Regions from separate parts of the Collinsella sp. AF04-24 genome, predicted to be linked through region 2. Evidence: riboswitches for the same ligand, from Rfam matches in the RefSeq annotation. Region 2 holds a riboswitch; the other holds the start of a gene.

Region 1 (14,434 bases), on a different contig from region 2:
GTGGGCTTCCCATGTCTCGGCGTTGTCAAGCGAATCGCAATCGCGCAGCATCGGGATGCGCTCGCAGCGCTCGGACTCCGCGGCAAGCAGTGGCTCGGGGATGCCTGAGCTCTCGCTGCCAAAGACCAAGTAGTCGCCGTCGCGGTAGGTGCTTTGCGCATAGGTGCGGCGTGCCTTTTTGGTCAGCAGATGCAGGCGCTCGTCGGCGGGGGAGAGGCCGTTGCGCGCAAGGAAATCCTCCCAGCCGGCATAGGTCGTCACGTCCAAGTTTTGCCAGTAGCCCAGGCCGGCGCGACGCACTGTCTTGTCGTCGAGCGAAAACCCCAGCGGCTCCACCAGATGCAGGCGGGTACCGGTAACCACGCAAGTGCGGCCGATATTGCCCGTATTGGCCGGAATCTCGGGCGCATACAGCACAATGTTGAACATGAATCTCCTTGGCTCAGAACGAAAAACCACCACGAAGGGCACCTTCGTGGTGGTTTGGCGGTTACGTAGGCGGAAAAATACTCGCTTGGATAAACCTAGGCGCGGTGCCAGTCGGTCAGGCAGGCATCGAGGGAGGCGATGAGTGCGTCCTTGTCCATGTGACGGCCGATGATGCACAGGCTCGTCATGCGGTCGCCCGTCTCGTCGTCCCAAATCTGCATGATTTCGGGGTTCTCGTCGATGATCTTCTGCTTCTCGCCCTCGGGCGCGGAGTCAACGAACAGACCGTTCTCCATCAGGCGCATCTGGTGGCCGGCCTGCTCAAACATGTAGCACATGTCCGGATCGCCGGTCTGCCACAGCGGGCCCTTGACGCGAATGACCTCGTCGGGCCACTCCTGCTCAACAAAATCGGTGAACTTCTGCAGGTCAAACGGCTTGCGGCGCGAGTACACAAAAGTCTCGATGTCGTACTCGAGCACCTCGGGGTCGTCGTGCTCCTCGGGATGTTCCATGGCCTCGATCCAGGCGGCGGAGTTGTAGGCGCGCATAAAGTCGAAGCGGTCGGTGTCGAGCAGCTCCTCCATGGGGACCTCGCCGTTTTGAGCTTCGACGATCACGGCGTCCTTCTGCAGGCTGCGCACGATGGCTTTGAGCTCTGCGATCTGCTCAGGGGTGACGGTGTCAGTCTTATTAAGAATCAGCGTGGAGCAAAACTCGATCTGCTGGATGAGCAGGCTCTCGATGTCGTCCTCGTCGATATCCTCGGCTAGCAGATCGCGACCGCCGTTGAACTCGTCGTACATGCGGGCGCAGTCGACCACGGCCACGATGTTGTCGAGCGCGAGCTTGGGCTCGCCGCCCACCTTGGCCTCGTCGCAGAAGCTCGAGATGGTGTAGGCGATGGGGATGGGCTCGCAAATACCCGAGGCCTCGATGATGATGTAGTCGAACTTGCCCGAATCGGCGATGCCCTGCAGCTGGTTGGCCAGATCGTCCGAAAGCGTGCAGCAGATGCAGCCGTTGGTGAGCGGGATGAGGTCGTCGGTCTCGGAAAGGCCGCCGTCGGCGATAAGGCTGGCGTCGACGTTGATCTCGCCGATATCGTTGACGATCACGGCGGCGCGGATGCCGCCGTCGTTAGCGAGGATGTGGTTGAGCAGCGTGGTCTTGCCGGCACCGAGGTATCCGGTAAGCATGATGATCTTCACGGGTCTGTTGGGCATGTGCCCTCCTTTGTTAGACATGGCTTACAGTTAAATCTTATGCCAAACGCCTGCTCTTATACCCACGCGCCGGCAAATAACACAGGCTACTCCCAGGCTCCCCATACATCGGGGCAATAACCGACGGTGGCCTTTTTGCCGTTGCGCACGATGGGCTCGGCTAGAACCTGCTGGTTCTCGAGCAACTTGTCGAAGCGCTGGCTAGGGGTGAGGTGCTGGATGAGCGCGAGCGTCTCCTCGTCCTTGGCTTTGGGGTTGAGCAGCTTGTCGATGCCGCCGACCGCCTGCATCACGCTCGTGAGCTCGCCCTTGCTCATCTCCTTTTCCTTAAGGTCGATAAACTGCACCTTAATGCGGCGCTCCTTAAAATAACGCTGGGCCTTCTTGGTATCGAAGGACTTCTTAGTCCCGAAAATTTGAATATTCATATCTATGTTCCGCCGTTCTACCTGATGAAGTTGGTCCTAGCGCGATCGGCCTGGGGCGCTTCGATGCCGGCGGACTTTCCCACCTCGATGCAACGCAGCAGCCAGGCCATGTTTTTGCCGATGTTTCGCATGGTGGCAAGGCCTTCGGCGTCCTGGGCGGCCTCGCCCGGCATGGCGCCAAAGACGTTGTTCCAGTAGGTGGATGCCACCACGGGCATCTGGTTGATGGTGAAGTACTTGTTGAGCACATCGAAGGTGGTCGACGTGCCACCGCGACGGGCAACGGCGACAGCGGCGCCCGGCTTGTGCGCAAAGGCCTTGCTGCCTGCATAGAATGCGCGGTCGAGTGCCGAGAGGATGCGTCCGCTGGGGTGCGCATAGTAGACGGGCGAGCCAAAGACAAAGCCGTCTGCCTGCTCGGCAGCGGCAATCAGCTCGTTGACTACATCGTCGTCAAAGGTGCAGCGGCAATCGAGCTTGCCGCACTGGCCGCACCCGATGCAATCGCGAATAGGCTTGGCGCCCAGCTGAAACATCTCGGTATCGATACCCTCGGCGTTGAGCTGCTTGGCGACCTCGGCGAGTGCGCGGGCGGTGTTGCCGTTTGCCTTGGGGCTGCCATTGACCAAAAGAACCTTCATCACTAACTCCCTCTGCTGTCGGTGACTTCTGCGGAGGATTATCGCACGAGCGGGCAGATGGCGTGGGGCGCGATGCGAAACGGGCTGTGTTTCGCATCGCGCTCCATAACGCTAGTCCAGCTTGGTGCCCGGTACCTGTGGCGCCTCTCTAATCAGCGCATTAAGTTCGTTCAAAATGGAAACGGGCTGTCGGTCGACGGCGTCCAGATGAAGCGTCGCCACGCGAAGGGGCGGCTGATATTCAAATGAGCCGAGGAGCACGGGCGATCCCAAGAACCGTTCGATTTCGTCTGCAACCGCGTCGGTCTCTTCGGGATCAAGCTCGTCAAAGAGCGCCACGAACATCGGTCCGGTCGAGCGGAACAGACGACCCTTGCCGCGCGAGCAATCCATGAGGCAGGCGGCGCTTTCTGCCAAAACGCGGTCGCCTGCATCAAAGCCAAAGCGGGCATTGACCTGTGCGATTTCGTCGATTTTAATGGCGATCAAGCCCGCGTTTCGTGCCACGCGACGCATCTCGCCAATGGCGTTGACCAGGGCATGGATATCGCCCAGACCGGTCACGGAATCGGTCGTATCTGCCAAGCTTCGGTTGGTGACAATGCCCACATACATGTTGGGCTCGGTATCGGTGCCGTCCAGGCGGTAACCTGTGCAGTCGCAAAGCGCGTATTTTCCGGCGGTATTCATGACGCGATACTGCATGCAGTGGAAGTGCCACGTGCCGTTTACCACCATATCGAGCTCGGCACGTACGTTGTCGCGGTCTTCGGGGTGAACACGGGCAAGCCATATATCGAGCGAGTTGTAGGGATGCTGGGAGGGTAGGTCAAAATCGCGCACGGCATTAACCGACCATTGCGATTCGCCGGTGTCGAGGTTAATGATGAACGGATAGCGTGTCTCGGAGCTCATGGAGATCGCTTGGAACACTCGGTCGTTGCAGGGGGGGGGTTGTTCGGTGACCGGGCGTTGCGGCGCATCGCCTTCTTCCGGTTGTTGCACACGGTACATGAGCTTGTAGCGATACATTTTGCGGTCGGCGTCCTTTGTCATCTGGCGACGCGTATCGCCTGCAAGCGGGTCGACGCGCGAGCAGCCAAAACTAAAGCTGGCGATCATGGGCGCCTTGCCGTCCGATGTTGCCTCGATAAGATTGGCACGCGTCCGCTCCAGGCGCTGCTCGAGCTCGGCTTCGTCTGTCGTGGGGGATATAAGTACAAATTCGTCTCCACCGATACGGAACAGCAGCTCATCGTGCTCCATTGTCTCGGTGAGTGCGCGGCAGATGCTCAGAATGTAGCGATTGCCCTCGGCGTGGCCAAACTTATCGTTGCAATGCTTAAGGCGGTCGATATCGATATAGGCGCAGGTGAAGGGGGTGCCTTTGCGCCAGAGCTGATCGACATGGCGGTCGAGTCCGCCACGGTTGCCAAGATTGGTGAGCGAGTCGATATAGGCGCTGCGTTCGAGCAGCTGACGCTCTTGTTGCAGGACGGCGAGCGTTTTCTGCAGTTGCTCGCCGATGGCGCGCAGCTCCGTGGGCAGTGCAGCGACATCGAGCTCGGCGGTCGAGGCCCCGTTCGCGAGTCGCTGAAGATGGGTAATGATTGATTGCTCGCCCAGGCGATACGACTCGTTCATGATGGATAACCTCCTTGGGCACAACAGTGGTTTGTATCATATTCCCAATTCGGTTTGGATTGGGGGAATAAGTTAGCCGATGGGGACAAACGCCCCTTCGGCGGTAGTGTTTTGTGCGTAAGCGTATCAGTTGCGGCCGCCGCCATCGAGCAGCGCTTCAAAATCCTCCACCTGCATGGGGCGGTAGTAGAGGAAGCCCTGAGCGTAGCGGGCACCCATGTGGCGCAACATGTTTGCCTGCTCTTTGGTCTCGACGCCTTCGATTACAACGGGCAGATGGAGCGATTGTGCCATCTCGAGCATTGATGAAACGATTTGCGCGCTACGGCTTTGATCGCGGTCGGCGGGCACAAACGTGCGATCGAGCTTGATGACGTCGACGTTGACGTTCTTGAGCATCGCGAGCGTAGACTGGCCGGTGCCAAAATCGTCCATGTAGGTCGAGAAACCGCGAGTGTGTAGGTCGGCCGTCAGCTTATCCACGGCCTCGGACTCTCCCGTATAAGCCGTCTCGGTGATCTCGATGCGCATGAGCTCGGGCGGTAGGTTGTATTGGGCGGCAAGCGCCCCCATATGCTTGGCGACGTCGCAGGCAAGGATATCCACGCGCGACACATTGAGCGAGATCGGAACTACGCGCAGCCCTCGATCGATGCGCTCACGCAGCCACGAGGCAACGCCCTGCCAAACGTATTTGTCGAGCGTCACCACAAAACCGCTTTCTTCGAGGGCGGGGATAAAGGTAGCGGGTGAAATGAGGGAGCCATCCTTGTCAATCCAGCGCGTGAGTGCCTCGGCGCCAATGATCTCGCCGGTTTCCATGTCGACCTGGGGCTGCACGTAGTAGGTAATGCGGCCGTTTGAGAGCGCATACTGGAATTCGGTCAGCGTGCGGTGGAACGCGATTTCGTGCTCGTATTCCTCGGGGCGGAAAATGGCAATGCGCTCCTTAAAGTCGTTTTTTGCGCGCCGATTGGTAAACATGGCCTTGGCCTGCGCATCGATGGTGATTTCCTCGTTGGAGTCGATGGGGTAGACGCCCATGAACGGCCAGAAGCCCACGCCGTCATCATGCTTGACCACGGCCTGGCGAACGCGGCTATAGATCTGATGGACGGTGTCGTGTTCAAAGGGGATGAGTACGCAAAAATCGTCTTGGCCCCAGTACCCTGCGACGCCCATGGCGGCATTCTCGATGTCCTTGAGAACCGTGCCCACATCGGCGAGTACGCGGTCGCCCTCGGCCTGTCCGTGCCATTCGTTGAACAGTCGCATGTGCCCCATATCGACGGTGGCGATACACCAGGCGCCGTTGCGCCTTGTCTCGAGAAATTCGTTGGCGCGGCGCATAAACTCGCTGGGTCGATAGAGACCCGTGAGCGGATCGATGCGTTCGGCGATGGCGCTTTTGCGCTCCACCTCGGGTATGGGGAGGCTGTCGTTGGGAACAAGCCCGCCGGCCGTGCGAATGCGACGGTCGAGTTCGCCTAAAACGGCGGCCGTTTGATTGGTCAGGTGCTCGTAAAAGGCCGGAACGACAAGACAGACGGGGGTAATAGTGTCGCCCGCGATTCGAACGGGAGCGAAAACGGCCTCTTTGAGATGTTGGATCAGTTGCTCGAATGCTTCGTGATCCAAATTGTTGCTAAGCACGACGAACTGGGCGTTGCGTGAACGGAAGACGCGACTCCTGCCGCGAGTAATCGACAGCATGCGGCCTGCGTATTCGGCGAGCATGTTGTCGACGGCCTCGGCCCCGTAGAGCTCGTTGAGCTTTGCCGTGCCGCGAACGCGCACTGCTATAAGCCCCGTCTCGCAACGGTCGCGACGGCAGGCATCGATAGCGTTGATCAGCGTGCGCTGCGTTCCGAGACCCGTGGCGGCGTCGACGGTCTCGGCAAGCGAGTGGTTGACGAGCTCGCCGACATAGAGCGAGGGGACATTTCCGTCGCCGTCGATACGAAACCCGCGAGCACGGCCGAGGATGTAATCGCCGGCGGCATTGCGCACGCGGTACTGCATGACGTGACGATGTTTGGAGCCGTCATAGATTTGGTCGATGTCGTTGGTATAGGCCTCAAGGTCATCGGGATGGACACGCGTTTTCCAATAATCGTGACAGTTGTCTATATGCTCCGAAGGAAGACCAAGATCGCGCAGGGCGCCTTGTGACCAAAGGGTTCGATGTTTGTCCAAGTTCTCGATAAAGAAATAACGGCCTTCGTTGAGCATCGAAAGGGCGTCGAAAATTCGATCGCTTATTTCGAAGTCGTCGGTGTGGGCTTGTGCGATATTGCGTCGATCAAGGTGCACGGCATGACGTAGCTTGTAGTCGTACATGCGATGGTCGGCATCGTTCGTCAAGCGATTGGGGGCTTCGCCCAGGGCGGGGTCGGCGTGTGCCACTCCGTAGCTAAACGAGTGAGGCATCTCGGCATCGTTGTTTTTGAGCAGGACCGTTCGGCAGCGTTCCAGACGTTCGGCGAGGTCGTCCTCGGTTGCAATCGTAGACAGGATGGCAAACTCGTCGCCTCCCAGACGAAACGCCGCTTCGTCCACCTCCATATACAGCTTGAGATAGAGGCTTACCTGCAAAATATAGCGGTTGCCCTCGTCATGGCCAAAGACGTCGTTGCAGTGCTTGAGATTGTCGATATCGATGTACGCCATGGTAACGGGGGTGTCCTGCTCCCAGAGCTCCTCGAGGGAACGGGCAAAGCCGCCGCGGTTGCCAAGCCCGGTAAGCTGGTCGGTAAAGGCGGTCCTGACCAGATCCTCCTGACGCTTGAGAAGGTCGCGGACGGTCTTTTCGAGCGTTTCAGTGTAATTGCTGGGGGTATCCATGCTGTAGGCGGCTTTCTGGGGTCGGGGCGGATTGCGTCGGGCGAGCTCGTTGTGCACACGCGTTGTTGCTCAACGCCTCGCGTGTTTCCAAGCCCCCGCCTTGCTGCGTCGTTGGGTTTATTTGTCGGCTGACGTTCGTTGCTGATAACTACTGAGTAGTATAAACAAGTGTATGGAATTATGCAGGGGTGCCCATGTTGCGGGCGGCCATTATTCGCCATTATTCGCCAAACGGTAACGCGACGATGTTCGATGAAAATGCGACTGAGGCGATATATGTTGACGGGTATACTTGTTTCGTTTTAAAACGCAGGAACGGAGATGGTCGCATGGCACAGCCAGATACGACGCCCACGGTGGGGCTTGCGCTCGAGGGAGGCGGCTACCGCGGTATGTATACGGCGGGCGTGCTCGACGTATGGATGGAGTGCGGCCTGACCTGTGACCATATGGTGGGCGTCTCGGCGGGCGCGGCGTTTGGCTACAACTTTAAATCGCGCCAGATCGGCCGTGCCATTCGCTACAACAAGGCCTATTGCGCCGACAAGCGCTATGCGAGCGTGACGAGCTGGCTGCGAACCGGCGACATGTTCAATGCCGAGTTTGCCTATCACGAGGTTCCCATCGAGCGCGATCCCATCGACCTGGAGGCTTATCGTGCCTGCCCCATGCGGTTTACCTGCGTGTGCACCGATCTTAAGACGGGGCGGGCCGTCTACCATGACCTGCCTTACGGTGATGAGCATGATATCGAGTGGATCCGGGCGTCGTCGGCGATTCCCGTGGCAACACGACCCGTTGCCATTGAGGGGCACAAGTACCTGGATGGCGGCGTTGCCGATTCCATTCCCAGCGCATGGCTGTTTGCGCAGGGCTATGACCGCAACGTGGTGGTGCTGACGCAGCCGGCGGGCTTTGCAAAGCAGCCCAATAGCGTGATGCCTATGCTGCGTCGCGTGTATCGTCACTATCCGGAGTTTGTTGCGGCGCTTGAGCACCGGCACGAGGTATATAACGCCACGCTCGACGACCTGGCGCGTCGCGAGGCCGCTGGCGAGATCTTTGTGGTGCGGCCGAGCGAATCGGTGAAGGTGCCGTCGCTGTGCCGCGAGCCCGATGAGCTTGAGCGTATCTATCAGATCGGCCGTCGCGATGCGGAGGCGACGCTGCCCGCGCTGGAAGCGTATCTGGCGGGGTAAGGGCTGCTACGGAAAGCGCATTCCGGAATATGCGCTCAGACTGGGATGCGGTTTCCGCGAGGGGGCGGTCGCGGAAACCGCATCCCAAAATTTGCGCTTGGAATGGGATGCGTTTTCCGCTGGCCCTCTATATGGAAAGCGCATCCCAGAATGGACGTCCAAACTGGGATGCGCTTTCCGCTGTCGAAGGTATGAGGCTGCGGAGCAGCTGCTCGGCATAGGCCTATGCCTGCTGCCAGGTGTCGACGAGTTCCTTGGCAGCGGCGTAGGGGTCGTCGGCACTGCAGACGGCGCTCACCACAAAGAAGCCGTCGACGCCGGTGGCCTTGAGCTGCGGCAGGTCGGCCATCTTTACGCCGCCGCCCACCACGATGGGCACGGGGCTTGCCGCGTGGAGTGCGGCCAGGTCCTCAAAGCTTTTGGTGATGATAGAGCCGTCGGCCGCGCGTCCGCAGTCGCGCTTGGTCTCGGTCTCGTGGAGCGGGCCGATGCCCAGGTAGTCGACTAGGCTCATGTCGGCGGTCTTGACGTACTCGAGCATCTCCTCGCAACGGGCCGAAAGGCCCACGATGGCATCGGGGCCCAAAAGTTTGCGGCAGACCTCGACGGGAATATCGCTCTGGCCCACGTGCACGCCGTCGACAGCAATGCCCTGCTCGCGCGCGGCGAGTACGCAGTCCAGGCGGTCGTCGATCAGCAAAGCGACCTGATCGGTCTTGCCAGCCTGTGCGATTGCCTGCGCGGCGTCGCCGGTCAGCGCGATGATCTCGCGGGCGCTTGCCACCTTGGAGCGCACCTGGATGCAGGTAAAGCCGGCATCGAGTGCCTGGGCCACCACATCGCCCACGGGGCGCCCGAGCGTGTTTTCGGGGCCGAGTACCAGATAGGCCGAGATATCAAGGTTGTCGCGGATGCTCATCGTGCTTCCTCCTGCTTTTTGATCTGTGCTTCCATGCGCTCGAGTTTGCCGGTCATGGTGTCGGTAAATCCGGGTCGAATATCGGCTTTGAGCACGACTTCGGTGCGGATGCCCTTGCTCGCCAACACAAAGGTTGCGTCGCGCACGACCTGCATGACCTCGTCCCAGTCGCCCTCGATCTCGGTGAACATCGAGGTGGTGCGGTTGGGAAGGCCGCTCTCGCGAATGACGCGCACGACTTCGGCGACCTCGGCAGACAGCTCGTCGCCGGTGCCACATGGGGCAATGGCCACAGCGATCAGGGTGTTCATGCCGGCATTGGTTGCGGGCTCGGACATGGCTTATGCCTCCTCGAGCTCGAGTCGGTTATCGGCAATGTCCTGGGCGGTCGCACGGTAGAGCTCGTCGATAAAGGCGACCTTAAAGCTTGCCGGCGCGTCGGCGACAGCAGCGGCACGCGTACCGGCAACGTTGTAGACGGCGGTGCCGCAGATGGCTGCCGTAAACGGATCGGCAGCACAGGCGTACACGGCCAGCACGCCGCCCTGTGAGCAACCACAGCCGGTGATCTTGGACATGAGTGGGCTGCCGCCGTGGGACTTGGCCACGGTCGTGCCGTCGGTGATCAGGTCGACTTCACCCGAGACCACTACGGCGCCGCCGGTGTAGCGAGCGAGCGCCACGGCGGCATCGCGGGCGGCGTCGACCGTGTCGGTGGTGTCGACACCGCGTACGCGGCTCAGATCAGCCGCCTCGCCCTCAAGACCCCACAGGCCGGCGAGCGCGATAATCTCGGAGGCGTTGCCGCGCACGATGGCGGGTTTGTACTGCTTGAGCTCGTTTACCAGCTGGGTGCGCAGGCTACCGATGCCCAGGCCAACCGGATCGAGCACCCAGGGCTTGCCGGCGTCGTGTGCCGCCTTGGCCGCGCGGGGAATCGTCTGCTCGTAGATGGGGAAGAGTGTGCCCATGTTGAGATAGATGGCGCCGCCGCCGGCAACGAGCGCCTCGCCCTCGTCGGGCAGATAGACCATGGCGGCCGATCCGCCCACGGCGAGCTGTGCGTTGGCGACAAAGTCGATCGTCACCGTGTTGGTGATGGAGCCGGCCATCGGATTGGTGGCGCGAATCTCCTCCACGGCCTTGATCACTTGTTGCTTGAGCTGTTTCGAATCGATCACTGCACATGCCTCCTTGGCATAGAAAAGGGGCGCTGTGCATAGACAGCGCCCCTGTAAAGGCGGCATGCTCCCTACGCCAGCATTAACTGACAGGTTCAAAGGATTGGGCCCCATGCCCTCTCAGCCTTGTGGTTTGCACCGCCGGCACTCCCGCATCGAATCTGTTGTTCCCTATACTAGCGCATCGGTACAATGGTTACGATGAAAACGACTGGGGGACCCTATGATCAAACTTGTGCTGACCGATATGGACGATACGCTGATTCCAGCCGGGCATGACGGCGCCAGCGACTACGCCATTGAGGGTATCCATGCCATGCAGGCGGCGGGTCTGCACTTTGGCCCGGTTTCGGGCCGTCAGCCGTCCGCGATGGGCTGGATGTTCAAAAATCGTTCCGAGTGTTTTTCGACCGGTGCGTTCTGTAACGGCCAGGTGATGTTTGTCGACGGCGAAGCGGTCGCCTCACGTGCGACCGATAGCGACGCGCTTATGCGTTTGGCCGCCTATCTGGAAGAAGAAACCGACGATACCTATCTGAAGGTCTACAGCTTAGGTGATGACTTTTGGGATAACGATGCCTATTGCGTGACACGTGATGCCGAGCGCGTGCGCCGCGCCATGGAATCAGGCGGCAATGCGTGGCTCAAAGGCGAAGAGGCCCCGTGTCGTCCCGTTGTCGATGACGCGCCGGTGTTTAAGGCGAATATCTGGAGTGCCCGTTCGCGTGAGGAGCTCGCGGAGCTACGCGAGTGCGTTGCCGCCGAGGTGCCGGAACTCTCGCTTGTGTTTCCCAACAACCGAGTGCGCCTGTTCGACATCCTTCCGGCCGGTTGGGACAAGGGCTGTGCTGCGCTGGAGCTGGCGCGCGCTTTGGGCCTGACGCCCGACGAGGTGGCCGTATTTGGCGATTCCGATAACGACCTGCCCATGATCGATGCCGTTCCCAACTCCGTTGCAGTCGCCAATGCCAACGAGGCCGTTACGGCGGCGGCGCGCTGGCATATTGGCGCTGCGGCAGATGATGCGGTCGCCGGGGCTCTGCATCAGATTGCCGCCTGCGCCGCGACGGGGGAGATGCCGTCGTTTATGCGCCAGATGGACGCGGCGGGTCTTGGCGCCGTGAACGTCTAGGGAGAAAGTCATGAAGCTTCAGCAGCTCAGGTATGTTGTCAAGGTTGCCGAATGCGGTAGCATCACCGAGGCCTCGCGCCGACTCTTTGTGTCGCAGCCTTCGATTACCGCGTCGATTCGCGACCTCGAAAACGAGATGGGCGTGCGCATCTTTGAGCGCACCAACAAGGGCGTCATTGTGTCCGAGGAAGGCGAGACCTTCTTGGGCTACGCGCGCCAGGTACTCGACCAGGCCGACCTGCTCGAGGGCAAGTACAAGGGCGCATCCGAGCAGGTGCCGCACTTTAGTGTGAGCTGTCAGCATTATTCCTTTGCCGTTAACGCGTTTGTTGACGTGATCCGCGAGTTCGATGCCGCGCGCTACGACTTTACCCTGCGCGAGGAGCAAACCCACGAGATTATCGAGGACGTCGCGCACATGAAAAGCGAGCTCGGCATCCTGTATCTGTCGGAGCGCAATCGCGAGGTCATCGAGCGCATGTTGGCGGCCAACGAGCTCGTGTTCGAAGGGCTCTTCTGCGCCACGCCGCATGTCTTCGTGTGCGCCGACCATCCGCTGGCGGGCCGCTCGAGTGTGACGCTCGAGGACTTGGAAGACTACCCGTTCCTGTCCTATGAGCAGGGCAGCTATAACTCGTTTTATTATTCTGAGGAGCTGACCTCGACCTTTGAGCGCCGCAAGAATATCCGCGTGCGCGACCGTGCGACGCTGTTCAACCTAGCTATGGGCCTTAACGGCTACACGGTGTGTTCGGGCGTGATCAGCCATGAGCTTAACGGCCCCGGTATTATCTCGATTCCGCTCGATGTAGACGAGTACATGGAGATCGGCATTATCACGCGCAAAAATACGACGCTCACGCGCTATGGGCAGGCCTATATCGAAGCGATTCGTCAGCATATTTAGCTCACTTCGAGATACCCATGTGAGGCTGAGCTCCACTGTTGCTCAGTATAGAAAAAACTAATAACAAACCTATATAAACGTATATTTTACGATGGCCATATAAGCGCTCATACTCTGTCCCAGTAAAGCAACCAATGCAAAGGGAGATATCTATGAGCACTTCAATTCAATCGAACGCGCCGTTTCGCGCTGATATCGTCGGCAGCTTTCTTCGTCCGCAGGCCGTAAAGGATGCCCGCGCTGCCTATGCGGCAGGCACGCTTGATGCCGAGGGGCTTAAGGCCGTCGAGGACGAGGCCATTCGCGATTTGGTGGCAAAGCAGAAGGCCGCCGGCCTGCAAGTTATCACCGATGGCGAGTTCCGCCGCAGCTACTGGCACCTCGATTTTATGTGGGGCCTTAACGGCATTGAGCGCCGCACCTCGCGTACAGGCTATATGTTCCACGATGAGGAGACTACCGCCGACACCGCCGTGGTAACCGGTCCCATTGGCGGCAAGAATCATCCGTTCGTCGAGCATTTTAAGTTCGTCAAGGCGCTTGAGGGGGAGGGCCAGGTCGCACGGCAAACCATTCCGGCACCGATCCAGACATTCTCCGAAGTCACGCTCGACCGTTGCGATGGCCAGCAGGAGAGTCTGCGCGCCGTCTACAAGACCGACGAAGAGCTCGCCGATGCCATCGCGGCAGCATACCGCACCGTGATTGCCGACCTGTACGCAGCAGGCTGCCGCAATATCCAGTTTGATGACTGTACTTGGGGTATCTACTGCGACACCGATTTCGTGGCAAAGACCGGCATGAGCCCGGTCGACCTGCAAAAGGTAAGCGAGCTGGGCGTGGCGCTCAACAACGCCGCCATCGAGGGCAAGCCCGACGATCTGGTCATCAACACGCACGTGTGCCGCGGCAACTATCACTCCACGTATGCCTTCGAGGGTGGTTACGATCCCATTGCACCGTACCTGTTTGCGCACGAGGATGTCGACGCGTTCTACCTTGAGTTCGATACGCCGCGCGCCGGTGGCTTTGAGCCACTCAAGTATGTTGCTCCCGGCAAGAAGGTCGTGCTGGGCCTGGTGACCACCAAGGCCGCTGAGCTCGAGGACGAGGATGCCATCGTCGAACGTATCCACGAGGCCGCAAAGTATGTGCCGCTCGTGAACCTGTACCTGTCGCCCCAGTGCGGCTTTGCCAGCTGTGAGATTGGCAACAAACTGACCGAGGACGAACAGTGGGCAAAGATCGCGCTGGTCAAGCGCATTTCCGAGCGCGTTTGGAAGTAACGCTACCGTTTGCAGGTGACGGCGCGTGCGAGACATGGCATATCACGTACAATGGTTCGGATCGTATCGTTCGGGCAGGTTATCCGATATGCCTGATCGCCCTTCCATCATGAAAGGACTTCCATGTCCCAATCCTCGACGCCCGCCGTCACCGATGCCATCTACGATGCATCGTCGCTCGGCCGCCCGCGCATGTTTGTGTTGGGTTTGCAACACATGTTTGCGATGTTCGGAGCCACGGTGCTCGTGCCTGTGCTCACCGGCCTTTCCGTTTCGGCGACGCTTCTGTTCGCCGGCATCGGCACGCTGCTGTTTCATTTTCTATCGCGCGGTAAGGTGCCCGCGTTTCTGGGCTCGTCGTTTGCTTTTATCGCGGGTTATGCCGCCATTGCACCCAACGGCGAGGCCGAGCTTTTGCCTTACGCTTGCCTGGGCGTAGCCTGCGCCGGCCTGCTCTATCCGGTGCTGGCGGCGCTGTTCCGCGCATTTGGCGCCAAGCGTGTCATGCGCTTCTTTCCGCCGGTGGTGACCGGTCCCATCGTCATTTCCATCGGCCTGATCCTGGCGAGCTCTGCCATTGCCAACTGCCAGACCAACT
Region 2 (14,434 bases):
CTGGCTGCCAACAAGGTCGAGGGCGTACGCGCCGTCGTGTGCTCCGAGCCCTTCAGCGCCAAGCTCTCGCGCATGCACAACAACACCAACGTGCTCGCCTTTGGCGCCCGCGTCGTTGGCTCCGAGCTCGCCAAGATGATCGTCGACGAGTGGCTCGACGCCGAGTTTGAGGGCGGCCGTCACGAGCGTCGCGTTAACCTCCTCAACGAGATCGACCACACGCGCGGCCTTAAGATCGTCGACGAGGCCTAAAGATTCACAAAGCCATACGCTAACGCCAGCCCCCGCCCGGAAGAAACATCCGGACGGGGGCTCTTTAGTAGATTTATGGGGGTTTACCAAAAGTCTACTGGAATAAAAAGGGCGCCGCGGATGAAGTTCCGCGGCGCCCAAGCCACACGCTAACAGCTTTAAGGAGTCAAAGCTGGTTTAGCCAAAAAAGCGCTTGATCTCGATCTCGGCGTTCTCCAGGCAGTCGGAGCCGTGAATCACATTGGCGTTGACATCGACAGCAAAGTCGCCGCGAATGGTGCCGGGGGCAGCATCAAGCGGGTTGGTGGCGCCCATAAGGGTGCGCATCTTGGAGACAGCGGAGAGACCGGAAACGACCATCTTGACGACCGGACCGCTCGTCATAAAGTCGCAGAGACTGCCAAAGAAGGGCTTGTCGGCCAGATGGGCGTAGTGCTCCTCGACGGTAGCGCGCTCGAGCGTGGTCATCTCCATGCGCTCGATAACAAGGCCGCTGCGCTCAATGCGAGCAACGATCTCGCCGATCTTGCGATCGCGCACGGCGTCGGGCTTAATCATGATGAAGGTCTTCTCGATAGCCATAAGGTAGCCTTTCAAGTAGGTTCGCGCGTGCCCAAGTCCCATTCCGGCACCCGCCTGGACTGCATCGTAACAGAGTTCTAGCTGCAGTTAAACAAAAAGCCGTTTATTGAAGCGTTATTATTTATTAAAGCGCTCCATATGTGTCACTTCTGTTTCGAAGCCCGACTAGAGTACCATCCGCCCCACTTTCAACTGCAACGAACAGAACGGACGGTCGATTGTCACCCGTGAACGCGCCCCCTTCACAACCTGCGCAAATGTCCTACAGAAGTTCTCGACAAGCTCCTTCCTTCTCTATAACAAAACGGGTGCCCACCGTAGCGGGCACCCGTAAAGGCAAGATATGATGAACACACCAGACAGACGCATCCAATAAGCTAATTAGCTCCGTGGCCCATCTCGACGACCTTGGATAACGAGCCAAACACACCCTCATCGGCCGCGAGCTGCGCCTCGGCGCTTCCCAACTGCACGGCAACGGCAGCAGGGGCGGTACCGCCCTCGGTCGTACGCGCGGCGACAATCGACGGAATATCGAGCGCCTCGGTAATATCGTGCTCAAAGAGCGGGCTTGCCTCCTGGAACACCTCAAACGGCAGGTCCTCAAGATTGCAGCCGCGCTTCTCGCACATCAGGACCAGATGGCCCACCACGGCATGTGCCTCGCGGAACGGCAGACCGCGCTTGGCCAGGTAATCGGCAACATCGGTGGCGGCAAGGTGCCCCACGCCGCACTCGCGCGCCATGGCATCCTCGTTGACGGTCCAAGTCGAAATCATACCGGCCATAACGGACAGGCACTGCATGAGCGTATGGGCAGTGTCGAGCGCGCCCCCCTTGTCCTCCTGCAAGTCCTTGTTATAAGCAAGCGGCAGGCCCTTCATGGTCACGAGCAGCTGCACCAGGTTGCCGTACACGCGACCGCTCTTACCGCGGATAAGCTCGGCAAAGTCGGGATTCTTCTTCTGCGGCATGATAGACGAGCCGGTGGAGTAGGAGTCTGAAAGCGTGATAAAGCCAAATTCGGAGCTCGACCACAGCACGATCTCCTCGGAAAGACGCGACAGGTGCATCGCCATGACGGATCCGGCGTAATGCAGATCGAGCAGGAAATCACGGTCGGAAACCGCATCGAGCGAGTTGGGAATCACGCCCGCAAAGCCAAGTTCGGCAGCCGTCATCTGGCGATCGAGCGGATAGCTCGTACCGGCAAGCGCGGCAGCACCCAGCGGGCAGTTGTCGGCGGCATCAAAGGCGGCCTTCAGACGTGTAAAGTCGCGCGCGAACATCCAGGAATACGCCAGCAGATGATGTGACAGCAGCACGGGCTGAGCATGCTGCATGTGCGTGTAACCCGGCAGAATCACCTTGTCGTACTTCTTGGCCGCATCCACCAGCACGTGGCGCAACTGCAGGTTGGCCTCCATGAGCTCCTTGGCCAACGCCTTGACGCCCAGGCGCGAATCGGTCGCCACCTGGTCGTTGCGCGAACGTCCGGTATGCAAGCGCTTGCCGGCCTCGCCGATGCGACGCGTCAGCTCGCTCTCGATGGACATATGGATGTCCTCGTCGTTGATATCGAAGGTGAAGTTGCCGGCATCGATATCCTGTTCGATTCCGGTCAGGCCCTCGGCAATCGCCTGCTCATCCTCGGCACTGATGATGCCCTGGGCCGCCAGCATCTTGGCATGCGCCTTAGAACCGGCGATATCCTGCTTATAGAGATGTTTGTCGACCGGCAGCGACGCGCCAAACTCCTGCGTGACCTCGGCCACGCCCGCCTCAAAACGACCGCCCCAAAGAGCCATGGAACCGTCCCCTTTCTCCAAATACCAAAACAAGCGCCCAAAGCAATGCGCCATATCGCTAAAGCGATTTTTCAACCGCTAGTTTTACACATTCCCCGCCGTGCGCGGGACCATGTAGCTAATTTGCAAAGAAGTGACGCGCCATGCACTTGGCGCCCAACGTCTCCCTCCGAATGTTGCCCTGCGAACCATCGATCCAGGCCTTCAGGCTCATAGGAACGTCCTCGACCTTTGCGGCATCGAACTCGGGCGCGAGGGCAAGTAAAGCATGCGCGAAAGCATTGAACATAATGGATACTCCTCATATATATAGGCGCAGAGCTGCCAAATTGATAGAAGGAGCCCCGCCAGACAACCCCGGCGGGGCTCGGACTCAGCCGCAGACGCGGCATCATATATGCGGGCGGAACGTAGGGGCCACCGATGTTAAGAAGTGTCAGCAAGCATAACGAAAGGTAGGGACCCCATGCGCCCGTTATGTATCACGCGGATGGGCCGCGCGGATACCAAGGAAAGGAAGACTTAAGCCTGGGCGGCAGCAGAGCTGGGACCCTGGACCTTAGCCCACGTCTTGAGCGACAGCGTATCGATCTCGATAAAACCGGCGCTGGCCTTCTCGTCAAACGTGGTGTCGCGGTCATAGGTGGCCAGGCCGTAGTCGTAGAGGCTGAAGGGGCTCTTGCGGCCGACGACATGGCAATTGCCCTTAAAGAACTTCAGACGGACGGTGCCGGTCACGAACTTCTGGGTATCGGCCATAAAGGCGTCGAGCGCGTTCTTGAGCGGGCTGTACCACTGGCCGTTGTACACGGCGGTGGCCCAATCCTGCTCGAGCTTAATCTTGGTCTTGAGCAGGTCGCCCTCGACGCAAATGTCCTCGAGTGCCTTGTGGGCGGTGATGAGCGTCAGGGCTCCGGGAACCTCATAGCACTCGCGGCTCTTGAGGCCCACCAGACGATCCTCAACCAGGTCGAGACGGCCAAAGCCGTTGTCGCCCGAAATCTTGTTGAGGGCGATGACGATCTCGGAGAGTTTCATCATCTTGCCGTCGACGGCGACGGGCTTGCCGGCCTCAAACTCAATCTCGATATACGTCGGGGTATCGGGCGTGTCCTCGGGATTCTTGGTCATAACCCAGGCGTCGTCGAGTGGCTCATTCCAGGGATCCTCCAGGTGGCCGCACTCAATGGCACGACCCCACAGGTTGTCGTCGATGGAATAGGGGTTGTCGTTGGCACCCTCGGGAACCGGCACGTTGTGGGCGTGAGCATAGGCGACCTCATCGGGACGGCACTTCAGATCCCACTCGCGAACCGGGGCGATAACCTTAAGCTCGGGGTCGAGGGCCTTGACGGCAGCCTCAAAACGAACCTGGTCGTTACCCTTGCCGGTGCAGCCGTGGGCGACGTAGGTCGCGCCAAACTCGTGAGCGACCTCGACGAGCTTCTTGGCGAGCAGCGGGCGAGACAGGGCGGAGAGCAGCGGGTACTTGTTCTCGTACATGGAGTTTGCGGCGATGGCCTTAGTCAGGAACTCATCGGAGAACTCGTCGCGCAGGTCGAGCACCTGGCAATCGAGAACGCCCAGGTCGAGCGCCTTCTGCTTCTTGGCATCCAGGCCGGTCTCCTCCTGGCCCACGTTGCCGCAGACGCAAACGACATCGAGATTCTTCTCGTCCTGGAGCCACTTGACACATACGGATGTATCAAGACCACCGGAATATGCGAGAACGACTTTTTCCTTGCTCATGGCTGTTTCCTTTCGCCCTTGGTAGCTAATTAGAACATCGGTCAGTTGCAAGTCACTTTGAGGTCAAAAACCGTGCAATATCAGGTTAAATAGCAAAAATCAGCACATACATGCCCTAGAAACATGCAGCAATGTCGTGCTAAAACCCAACGACCTCAAAATGACTCTGTTGAGGCAATTCGCCCCATGCGGACAGAGACGATTGTTATCGTCGTCGGGAAATTGCGCGCTGGCGTCGGATGGCATTGTCTGCAGTGGTGATGATCTTTACGAACTGCATCTGCCTCTCCTTTCACCTACCGCCGGGCGCAATTCTAATATCGTAAACGGTACCTTTTCCTCGGTAAGCGGTTGTTTTTCCGTCTCCGTTTTCGATGGTCGCTATATTACGCTAAAGTGCCTGCTGTACAAGCGACAAATTCAAATTTCTGAAAAGTTTTTTCATTAGTTTGTGAATTGCAGTGCAAGTACGCACCATTCCTGCGAAAATACGCTCGATTACATAGCAGAGGGTCATTACGCCCGAAACAATCTGGAAACGGAAAGGCGCATTTATGCAGACTTATGAATCAGACGCCAACATCGGCAACATTAAACTCATCGCCGTCGACATGGACAAGACGCTGCTCACCGACGAGCGCGTGTTGCCGCAGGGTCTTGATGAGCGTCTGGACAAGCTCGCCGACGCCGGCATCGTATTCTGCCCCGCCAGTGGACGTCCCGCTCCCAAGCTCGAGGAGATGTTCGAGGGCATCAAGAACCGCCTTGCTTTTTGTCCCGACAACGGAGCCTGCGTCATCTATCGCGGCAGCTATATCTATAAGAGCAACATCGATGTGGCGCTGTATCAGCAGGTGCTCGCTCGTGCCTCGGAGGACCCACGCGCCGTTCCCGTCCTGTGCTGCTACGACGAGTTCTATGTGCTCGCCCGCGACCATCAATACCACGACGAGATCAGCGTGTACTACAACACGATCAACTACGTCGACACCTTTGAGGGCATTGATATCGAGTCCAATAAGATCTCGATCTTTTTCCCTGCCTACGATGCCGAGCCCGCGTTCCGCGAGACCTATAACCCCGCGTTCTCGGACAAACTCTACGTCACCAATGCGGGCCGCGAGTGGATCGACTTTATGAATCTGGGCGTCGACAAGGGGTCGGGCGTAGCACATCTCTGCGAGCGCCTGGGCATCGATATCGCCGACGCCGCTGCCGTGGGCGATACGTACAACGACATCCCCATGCTGGAGCGCGTCGGGCATAGCTTTATCGTGGACAATGCCGAGGAGCACATGAACGCGCATGCCAAATGGCGCATTCCGAGCAACAACGACGGGGGCGTACTGACGCTCATCGACGCCATCCTGGCGGCTCGTTAAACTCACCGCCATGCCCGGGGCCGGCCGTTTGATTTTTGTTCGGTCAGGTCCTGGGCTCGCTCGGAAAGCACATTAAGTGCTTTCCGGCTCGTGCGGAATCTACGAAAAACTAATCCGCGCCGCCCGGCCAGGTCCTAGGTTTACTTTCCTGCCGCCAAGATGGCGTCTTGAGTGTCTAGATACTTAGCTGAAATGATTTGAGCAGAGGGGAGCCCCTTGTTGGAAGGGGCTCCCCTCTGTTTTGGTTACTGTGGGACAAATTAATCAGTAGTGTTTGTCCCAAATCTTAAGTATGTGGGGGCTTGCGTCTTGGGCGAGCTTGCCTTACCGAGTGCTTTCCTATTTGGCGTCGGCCCAGGTTACTCCGGTTGAGGCTTCGGCGATTAGGGGTACTCGGAGGTCTACGACGTGTTCCATGACGTCGTAGACCATGGTGGTTAGGCGCTCGACTTCATCGACGGGGCACTCAAAGTCCAGTTCGTCGTGTACCTGCAAGATCATGTGGGCGGCAAAACCCTCTTCTTCCAGGCGGCGGCTTACGCGGGCCATGGCGATCTTGATGATGTCGGCGGCGGTGCCCTGCATGGGGTGGTTCATGGCCGTGCGCTCACCAAAGCCGCGGAGCTGTGGGTTTTTGGCCTTGAGCTCGGGAATATGGCGTCTGCGGCCGTACATGGTCTCGGCGTAACCCGTCTGCTTGGCACGCGCCACCACGTTGTCGAGGAACGTGCGCACGCCCGGGTATGCCTCGTAGTAGCGGTCAATCATGTCGCGCGCCTCGGCCATCGAGATATGCAGCGACTGCGACAGACCGTAAGCCTGCTGACCATACACGATGCCGAAGTTCACGGCCTTGGCGCGGCTGCGCAGGTCGGGCGTCACCTCGGACACCGGCACGCCAAACACGCGCGCGGCCGTCTCGGCATGGAAGTCCTCGCCCTCGTTAAAGGCGCGCACCAGATGCTCATCACCCGAGAGATGCGCCAGCAGACGCAGCTCGATCTGCGAGTAGTCCACCGCCAAAAAGACGCTTCCCTCGCCTGCCGAAAACGCCGTCTTGACGGTACGGCCCAGCTCCGAGCGCGTCGGGATGTTCTGAAGGTTCGGGTCACTCGAGGACAGACGACCCGTCGCCGTGATGGTCTGGTTGTACGTGGTGTGCACGCGACCGTCACCACGACGCAACGGGCCCAGCGTGTCCAGATAGGTGGACTTGATCTTGGACTTCTCACGCCAGTCCAAGATCAGACGCACGATTTCGTGGTCACGGGCAAGGTCGCTCAGCACCTTGGCGTTGGTCGAATAATAGCCACGCTTGGTCTTTTTGAGGCCCTTGGTCGGAAGGCCCATCACGTCAAAGAGCACGTGCGAGAGCTGCATGGGACTGCCGATGTTAAAGGTCTCGTCGCCGGCCAGATCGCGAATGCTCCGCTCGACCTCAGTGATCTGGGTAGCAAGTCCCTCGGACAGACTATGCAGGCGGTCGGGGTCCACGAGCATGCCCGCGCGCTCCATCTTGGCAAGCACCGGCACGAGCGGCATCTCGATGCCATCGAACACGTTGGCGGCGTTCTCGCGGGCCATGCGGTCGCGCAGCGGCACCACGAGCGCCAGCGTCAGGGCCGCAGTGCGGGCAGCAGGGGCAGGAGCGTCCTCGCCAGCACCCTCCGCGCCGCGCGCCGCAGGCAGCGTCATCTGCAGATAGGTATCGGCCAGATACGCCTCATCAAACTCAGAGCGGTCGGAATCCAACAGATAGGCGGCGACCACAGTATCGAAGATGCGCGTGGAATCGACGGCCAGCGGATCCATGAGCTCGGGCTCAGAGGAATCGATGGGCGAAAGCTCGTGCAGCAGCGCCTTCATGTCCGGGCTCGCCACGCGGCCCTCCATAAACAGGCGCGCGAGCACGCCGGCGATCACGCCGTGGGCAACGTTGAAGCCATCGACCACGGCAGACGCACCGCCGTCGCCCTCCTCGAGCGCAAGCAACCCCTTGGACGTCGCCAGCCACAGCGTGCGCGTCAGGCCAAAAAGTGCGCCTTCCTCCTTGTCATCGTCCACCACAGCGGCAATCCACTCGCCCGCATCAATCGCGCGAGCGACCTCGGCGGCGGCAGCAGCAAGCGCCTCGGCATCGCCGGCGGCGGCACGCAAAACAGCAGGCATCTCGAACGTGCTGGCAGCGGCCGCAGCCCCACCCTCACCGCCGATCAGCGCCAAGAAACGGTTCTGCATGGCGGTGATACCAAGCGTACCCAGCGCCGCGGAAACCTCATCGGCAGAAAACGCCGGGAAAGACGTCGCCTCAAAGTCGAGCTCAACAGGCGCATCGGTGCGAATGGTCGCCACCTTGCGGCTCAGCAGTGCGTCGTCGATGTGCGCGCGCAGGTTTTCGCCCATCTTGCCCTTAACCTCATCGGCATGTGCGATAACCTCGTCCAGGCTACCGTACTGCGCAATGAGCGCGCTCGCCTTTTTGGGGCCGATGCCCGGTACGCCGGGAATGTTGTCCGACGTATCGCCCTTCAGACCATAAAAATCGGGCACGAGCGCCGGCGTGATGCCGTGATACAGATCGTCCACGCTCTCGGGCGTCATGATCGCCACGTCGGACAGGCCCTTACGAGTCGAGACCACGTTGACGTGCTCAGTCACGAGCTGATACATATCGCGATCACCGGTCACCAGCAGCATGTCGCAGCCGGCCTCCTCACCCAAGCGCGCCATGGTTCCCAGGATATCGTCGCCTTCCCAGCCCTCGGACTGCAGAATCGGCACATTGAGCGCGGAAAGCAGCTCCTTGATCATCGGAAACTGCGCGTGCAGATCGGGGTCCATGGGTGGGCGCTGCGCCTTGTACTGCGGCAGCATCTCCATACGCACGCGCGGCTTGCCCTTGTCAAACGCCACAACGACTCCATCGGGGTTAAAGGCGTCGATCATCTTGAGAAACATATTCAAAAAGCCAAAGATCGCGTTGGTGGGGCGACCGTCCGGCGCGTTCATGGTGGGCGGCACGGCGTGGAAGGCGCGGTGCATGAGCGAGTTGCCGTCGATAACGGCAAAGGTACGGCGCTTGTCAGACATATTGAATACCTCGCTTTGGGCTGGGCACGGTTTGCTCACACCAGTTTACACGCTCCCCGCCCCACGGCCACCGCACATCAGGCTTCCCTGCCGCCGCGGGCCCGCGCGTGATACGATGGCTCACGGTACATCAACCAGCACGATCGATCCGAAAGGAGCCTGCGTCATGGAGCGTCCCTGCGCATGGAAAAAGTACACGCCACAGCAGATCGAGGAGCTCGAGGAGCTTTGCCGCGGCTACAAGCAGTTTTTGAGTGAGAACAAGACCGAGCGCCTGTGCGTCAAGACCGGTATCAAGATGGCCGAGGAGGCGGGCTACGTCAATCTGGAGACCGTGATCTCCGAGGGCCGCGCGCTCAAGGCCGGCGACAAGGTGTACGCCGCCAATCACGGCAAGGACCTTATGCTCGTCAACCTGGGCACCGCCCCGCTCGAGCAGGGCTTTAACATCCTGGGCGCTCACGTGGACTCGCCGCGCCTGGACCTCAAGCAGAACCCCGCCTTCGAGGCCGGCGACATGGCCTACCTCGACACGCACTACTATGGCGGCGTCAAGAGCTACCACTGGGTCGCTTCCCCGCTCGCACTCGTAGGCGTCATCTGCAAAAAGGACGGCACCACCGTCGACATCAACATCGGTGACAAGGCTGACGACCCGGTCTTTACCATCTCCGACTTGCTGATCCACCTCTCGAGCGAGCAGATGGCCAAGCCCGCCAAGGACGCCGTCGACGCCGAGATCCTCGACGTGATTGTGGGCGGCCGCCCCGTCAAGTTTGACGAGGACGACAAGGACGCTCCCAAGGAGCCCGTCAAGCAGATGTTCCTGGATATCCTCAAGGAGCAGTACGACGTCGAGGAGGAGGACTTCCTCTCCGCCGAGATCGAGGTCGTGCCCGCCGGCCCGGCCCGCGACATGGGCCTCGACCGCTCCATGATTCTGGGCTATGGCCACGACGACCGTGTCTGCGCCTATCCGTCCATGCTCGCCCAGATCGACGTCGCCAACGTGGAGCGCACGAGCATCACACTCATCGTCGACAAGGAGGAGATCGGTTCCGTGGGTGCCACCGGCATGACGAGCCGCTTCTTCGAGAACACCGTCGCCGAGATCATGGCGCTCGCCGGCGAGAATAGCCCGCTGGTCCTGCGCCGCGCACTCGCCCACAGCCGCATGCTCTCCTCTGACGTGTCCGCCGGCTTCGACCCGGGCTACGCCGGCAAGTTCGAAACCAAGAACGCAGCCTTTATGGGTCGCGGCCTGTGCTTTAACAAGTACACGGGCAGCCGCGGCAAGGGCGGCTCAAACGACGCCGACGCCGAGTATGTGGCCCTCATCCGCGACATCATGGACGAGGCGGGCGTTGACTTCCAGACCTGCGAGCTCGGCCGCGTCAACGCAGGTGGCGGCGGCACCATCGCCTACATCATGGCCAAGTACGGCATGAACGTCATCGACTCCGGTGTTGCCGTCCTGTCCATGCACGCCCTGTGGGAGGTCGCTAACAAGGCCGATATCTACGAGGCCTATCGCGGCTACAAGGCCTTCATCGAGCGCGCCTAACCGACCCTTCATCAGTTGCGGTGAAATACGGACTAAACTGGCCCATAAACGGCAAAACAGACCGTATTCCTCCGCAACTTTCTTTTTGGCAGAGGAGAGTCCATGCTGCAGGTCATCATTTCGCCCGCCAAGCAGATGCGCGCGGCCCAAGATGCTTTTGAAGTCCTGGGCATTCCACCTTTTGCGCACGAGACGGCTCGCCTCCACCGCGCACTGCTAGATATCGAGCGAAATGAAGGCAGCGGCGGTCTGCAGGCGCTATGGAACGTGAGTGACAAACTGCTGGGGCCTTGCCTCAACACCCTGCATGAGTTCGGGCCCATCCTGACAAACTGCGATCTCGACAATCCCGCACTCGCCCGACACCTCTCCCCTGCCGTCATGTCCTATCACGGCATTCAATACCAGAGCATGGCGCCCGAGGTGATGGATTCCGCGCAGCTCGCATGGTTGCAAGACCATTTGTGGATCCTCTCGGGACTCTACGGATGCATGCGCCCCTTCCACGGCGTGTCACCCTATCGGCTCGAAATGGGGGCGAAGCTTGCCGTCGACGATGCCCGAGACCTCTACGCGTTTTGGGGCGACAAACTCGCACGGGCCATCGCTCCGGCGGACTCCAACGCTGCAATCGTCAACCTTGCCAGCGTGGAATACGCCAAAGCCGTCCTGCCCCGCCTCACCACCGATGTCACGGTCGTCACATGCCTCTTTGGCGAAGGCATCCGCAGCGGTAAGCCCATCCAGCGCTCGACCGCCAGCAAAAAGGCGCGAGGCTCCATGGTGCGCTGGATGGCAGAAAACAAGCTCGAGGATGTAAGCGGGCTCACCGCGTTCGACGTTGGTTATCGTCACTTTCCCGAGCTTTCAAATAAAAACACTTTGGTCTTCCTGAACGAACAGGCCTTGTAGGACCACCGCTACTTTTGAATGTGCCGCCTAGGCACGGCGGCTATTGCGCCAAGCCGTCGGCTCTGGCAATTTCATTTGTCGAGCCGTCCTGATAGGTAATCTTGACATGTTCTACCTCGGACACCTTGACGCCCGACGGAGGCTCCAGGCGCCATTCCGTCAGGGCGATATCCATGGTCGTGGGAACGTCTCCTTGATTTTTGAGCTTCACCGTCAGCGTTTTGAGCGCCGCATCAAACGTCACGCGTTCGATTTCTTCACCTGGAATGGACCCACCACTCAGCTGCAACTGCACAAACTCATCGCGCGGGTACCAATAATCGCCCGGAACGGCGAGCGTATTGGCATTACCGCCAGTACTCCTCACCGTCATGATCGGTAGGGCATCATCAGCCTCGAACTCCCAGCCAGCGCCGCCGCGACCGCCAAACGTCCAAATACAAAAGGCAATCACCAACACGGCAAGCACCGCAAAACCAATCGCAACAAGGCCATGATGGGCACGGCCCTCCTCGGCCGACACATCCCATTGTGTCTCTCGATATAGATGCTTGTCTTCCATGTTCGCCTCCCCGCAGGCACGCTCGTTAGGCCAATCGTACCCATTCGAGCTATACTTGAGCCCATTACATAAACGGGGAGCTTGCGGGACAAGACGGCAGGCTGAGATTGGGTGCGCCCGCCCTGACCCGCAAACCTGATATGGGTAATGCCAACGAAGGGAGCCGTGCCAATGAGCACACAGACCGAGCCCAAGCTCGTCACGCAAATCGACTTCGCCCGCGCCGGGCAGATCACACCGCAGATGAAGGAGGTTGCCGAACGCGAGCATCGCGACCCCGACTACATCCGCGAGCGCGTGGCCGACGGCCGCATCGCCATTCCCGCCAACATCGTGCATATCAAAAAGGGCATGCGCGCCTTTGGCGTCGGTGAGGGCCTGTCCACCAAGGTCAATGTGAACTTGGGCATCTCGGGCGACAAAGCCGATGCCGCCGAGGAATGGAAGAAGGTCAAGATTGCCGAGGACTTTGGCGCCGACGCCATCATGGACCTCTCCAACTCGGGCAAGACACGCCAGTTCCGCCAGCAGCTCATCGACGAGACGCCGCTCATGGTAGGCACCGTCCCCATGTACGACGCCATCGGTTACATGGAAAAGCCGCTGGTCAAACTCACCAAGGAAGACCTGTTCGAAGTCGTGCGCGCGCACGCCGAGGACGGCGTGGACTTTATGACCATCCACTGCGGCATCAACAAGTCGGTCACCAAGACCTTTAAGGAGACCGGCCGCCTGATGAACATCGTGAGCCGCGGCGGCTCGCTGCTGTTTGGCTGGATGGAGGTCACCGGCAACGAAAACCCCTTCTACGAGTACTTTGACGAGCTGCTCGAGATTTGCCACGAGTACGACGTGACGATTTCGCTCGGCGACTCCTGCCGTCCGGGCTGCCTCTACGACTCCAACGATGCCACCGAGACTGCCGAGATGATCGAGCTGGGCAAGCTGTGCAAGCGTGCTTGGGCCGCCGGCGTCCAGGTCATGGTCGAGGGCCCGGGTCACATGGCGCTCGACGAGATCGCCGCCAACATGAAGCTACAGAAGCGCCTGTGCCACAACGCCCCGTTCTATGTGCTCGGGCCGCTGGTGACCGATATCGGCGTGGGCTACGACCACATCACCGCCGCCATCGGTGGCGCCATCTCCGCCAGCTCCGGCGCCGACTTCCTGTGCTACGTGACGCCGGCCGAGCACCTGTGCCTGCCCAACGCCCAGGACGTGCTCGATGGCCTCATGGCCACCAAGATCGCCGCACATGCCGCCGATATCGCCAAGAAGGTGCCGCACGCCCGCGACATGGACGACAAGATGGGCCAGGCACGCCGCAAGCTCGACTGGGATGCCATGTGGGAGTGTGCTCTCGACCCGGTCACCGGTAAGAAGCGCTACGAGGAGTCCCCCGCCGCCACCGAGGGCACCTGCACCATGTGTGGCAAGATGTGCGCCGTCCGCACCGTTAACAAGGTGTTCGAAGGCACGACGATCGACCTCGGCATGGAGGACTAACTCGTCACCGGAGCCACAATCGGTAACATGGTGTTCGTCAATTGTTGACGTGTGAACATTTGCTTACATTTGCGTAAAGATTGCATCGCCCGCCCGGGTTCGACATAGAGTCGGCCCGGGCATCTTTATAATGCTGGCTTAAAGACCCATTTGATTCCGACCGAACAAGGGAGCAAACATGGATCGCAGTAAGGTACCTGCCGTTCTATCCATCGCAGGATCCGATTCCAGCGGTGGCGCCGGCATTCAGGCCGACATCAAGACCATCACGGCGCACCGCCTGTATGCCGAGACGGCCATCACCGCCATCACCGCACAAAACACGCTCGGTGTCACCGCCGTGCAGAATATCTCCCCTGATATCGTCGCTGCGCAGATCGACGCCGTATTTGACGATATCCGCCCAAGCGCCGTCAAGATCGGCATGGTTTCCTCTGCCGAGATTATCGAGGTTATCGCCGACCGCCTGAGCGCCTGGAACGCGACAAACGTGGTAGTCGACCCCGTCATGGTAGCCACCTCGGGCGCACGGCTGATTGCCGAAGATGCCGCCGAGGCGCTCACCCGCCGCCTGTTCCCGCTGGCGACGGTTATCACGCCCAATATTCCCGAGGCCATGGCCCTGCTCGACTACGAGGTCGACTCCGAGCGCACGCAGCAAAATGCTGCCATGCTCCTCGCCCGCCGCTTTGGCTGCGCATCCCTCGTTAAGGGTGGGCATCTTGTCAACGAGGCCAACGATGTATTGGCCGAACCCGCGCCACTCGATGACGAGGGCAACCATCTGGGCGATCCGCTCACCACGTGGTTCCGCCACAAGCGCATCGAGACCGACAACACACACGGCACCGGCTGCACGCTTTCGTCCGCCATCGCCTGCGCGCTGGCTCAGGGCATGGATCTTGCCGACGCCGTCAACGCCGGCAAGGCCTACCTAACGGGCGCTCTCGCCGCCGGCTTTGACATGGGCAAAGGCTCTGGCCCCGTCAACCACATGTGGCAGTACTAAATAGCCAGTAACCTGCCA

The links. Region 2 has a riboswitch for thiamine pyrophosphate ahead of thiC (phosphomethylpyrimidine synthase ThiC). Riboswitches for the same ligand answer to the same signal wherever they lie in the genome.
Region 1: it holds a riboswitch for thiamine pyrophosphate, as region 2 does, so the genes downstream of both, thiM (hydroxyethylthiazole kinase) here and thiC (phosphomethylpyrimidine synthase ThiC) in region 2, are expected to answer to the same signal.

What each region holds. Positions count from the first base shown of each region.
Region 1 covers NZ_QSBK01000007.1:80,108-94,541, forward strand. The annotation lists gene DWV32_RS04080 (tRNA (cytidine(34)-2'-O)-methyltransferase) at 1-429, opposite strand, end outside; gene DWV32_RS04085 (GTP-binding protein) at 525-1,655, opposite strand; gene DWV32_RS04090 (arsenate reductase family protein) at 1,742-2,083, opposite strand; gene DWV32_RS04095 (flavodoxin family protein) at 2,101-2,724, opposite strand; gene DWV32_RS04100 (diguanylate cyclase domain-containing protein) at 2,836-4,368, opposite strand; gene DWV32_RS04105 (EAL domain-containing protein) at 4,495-7,212, opposite strand; gene DWV32_RS04110 (patatin family protein) at 7,542-8,411, shown strand; gene DWV32_RS04115 (thiamine phosphate synthase) at 8,635-9,330, opposite strand; gene DWV32_RS04120 (thiamine-binding protein) at 9,327-9,668, opposite strand; gene thiM (hydroxyethylthiazole kinase) at 9,672-10,511, opposite strand; TPP riboswitch at 10,563-10,673, opposite strand; gene DWV32_RS04130 (HAD-IIB family hydrolase) at 10,735-11,643, shown strand; gene DWV32_RS04135 (LysR family transcriptional regulator) at 11,654-12,550, shown strand; gene DWV32_RS04140 (5-methyltetrahydropteroyltriglutamate--homocysteine S-methyltransferase) at 12,703-13,836, shown strand; gene DWV32_RS04145 (uracil-xanthine permease family protein) at 13,960-14,434, shown strand, end outside.
Region 2 covers NZ_QSBK01000003.1:39,236-53,669, reverse strand. The annotation lists gene rpiB (ribose 5-phosphate isomerase B) at 1-252, shown strand, start outside; gene ndk (nucleoside-diphosphate kinase) at 430-834, opposite strand; gene argH (argininosuccinate lyase) at 1,212-2,642, opposite strand; gene DWV32_RS10195 (hypothetical protein) at 2,761-2,931, opposite strand; gene DWV32_RS01785 (argininosuccinate synthase) at 3,165-4,391, opposite strand; gene DWV32_RS01780 (Cof-type HAD-IIB family hydrolase) at 4,946-5,773, shown strand; gene polA (DNA polymerase I) at 6,113-8,863, opposite strand; gene DWV32_RS01770 (aminopeptidase) at 9,030-10,427, shown strand; gene DWV32_RS01765 (YaaA family protein) at 10,530-11,339, shown strand; gene DWV32_RS01760 (hypothetical protein) at 11,380-11,901, opposite strand; TPP riboswitch at 11,965-12,080, shown strand; gene thiC (phosphomethylpyrimidine synthase ThiC) at 12,073-13,407, shown strand; gene thiD (bifunctional hydroxymethylpyrimidine kinase/phosphomethylpyrimidine kinase) at 13,586-14,416, shown strand.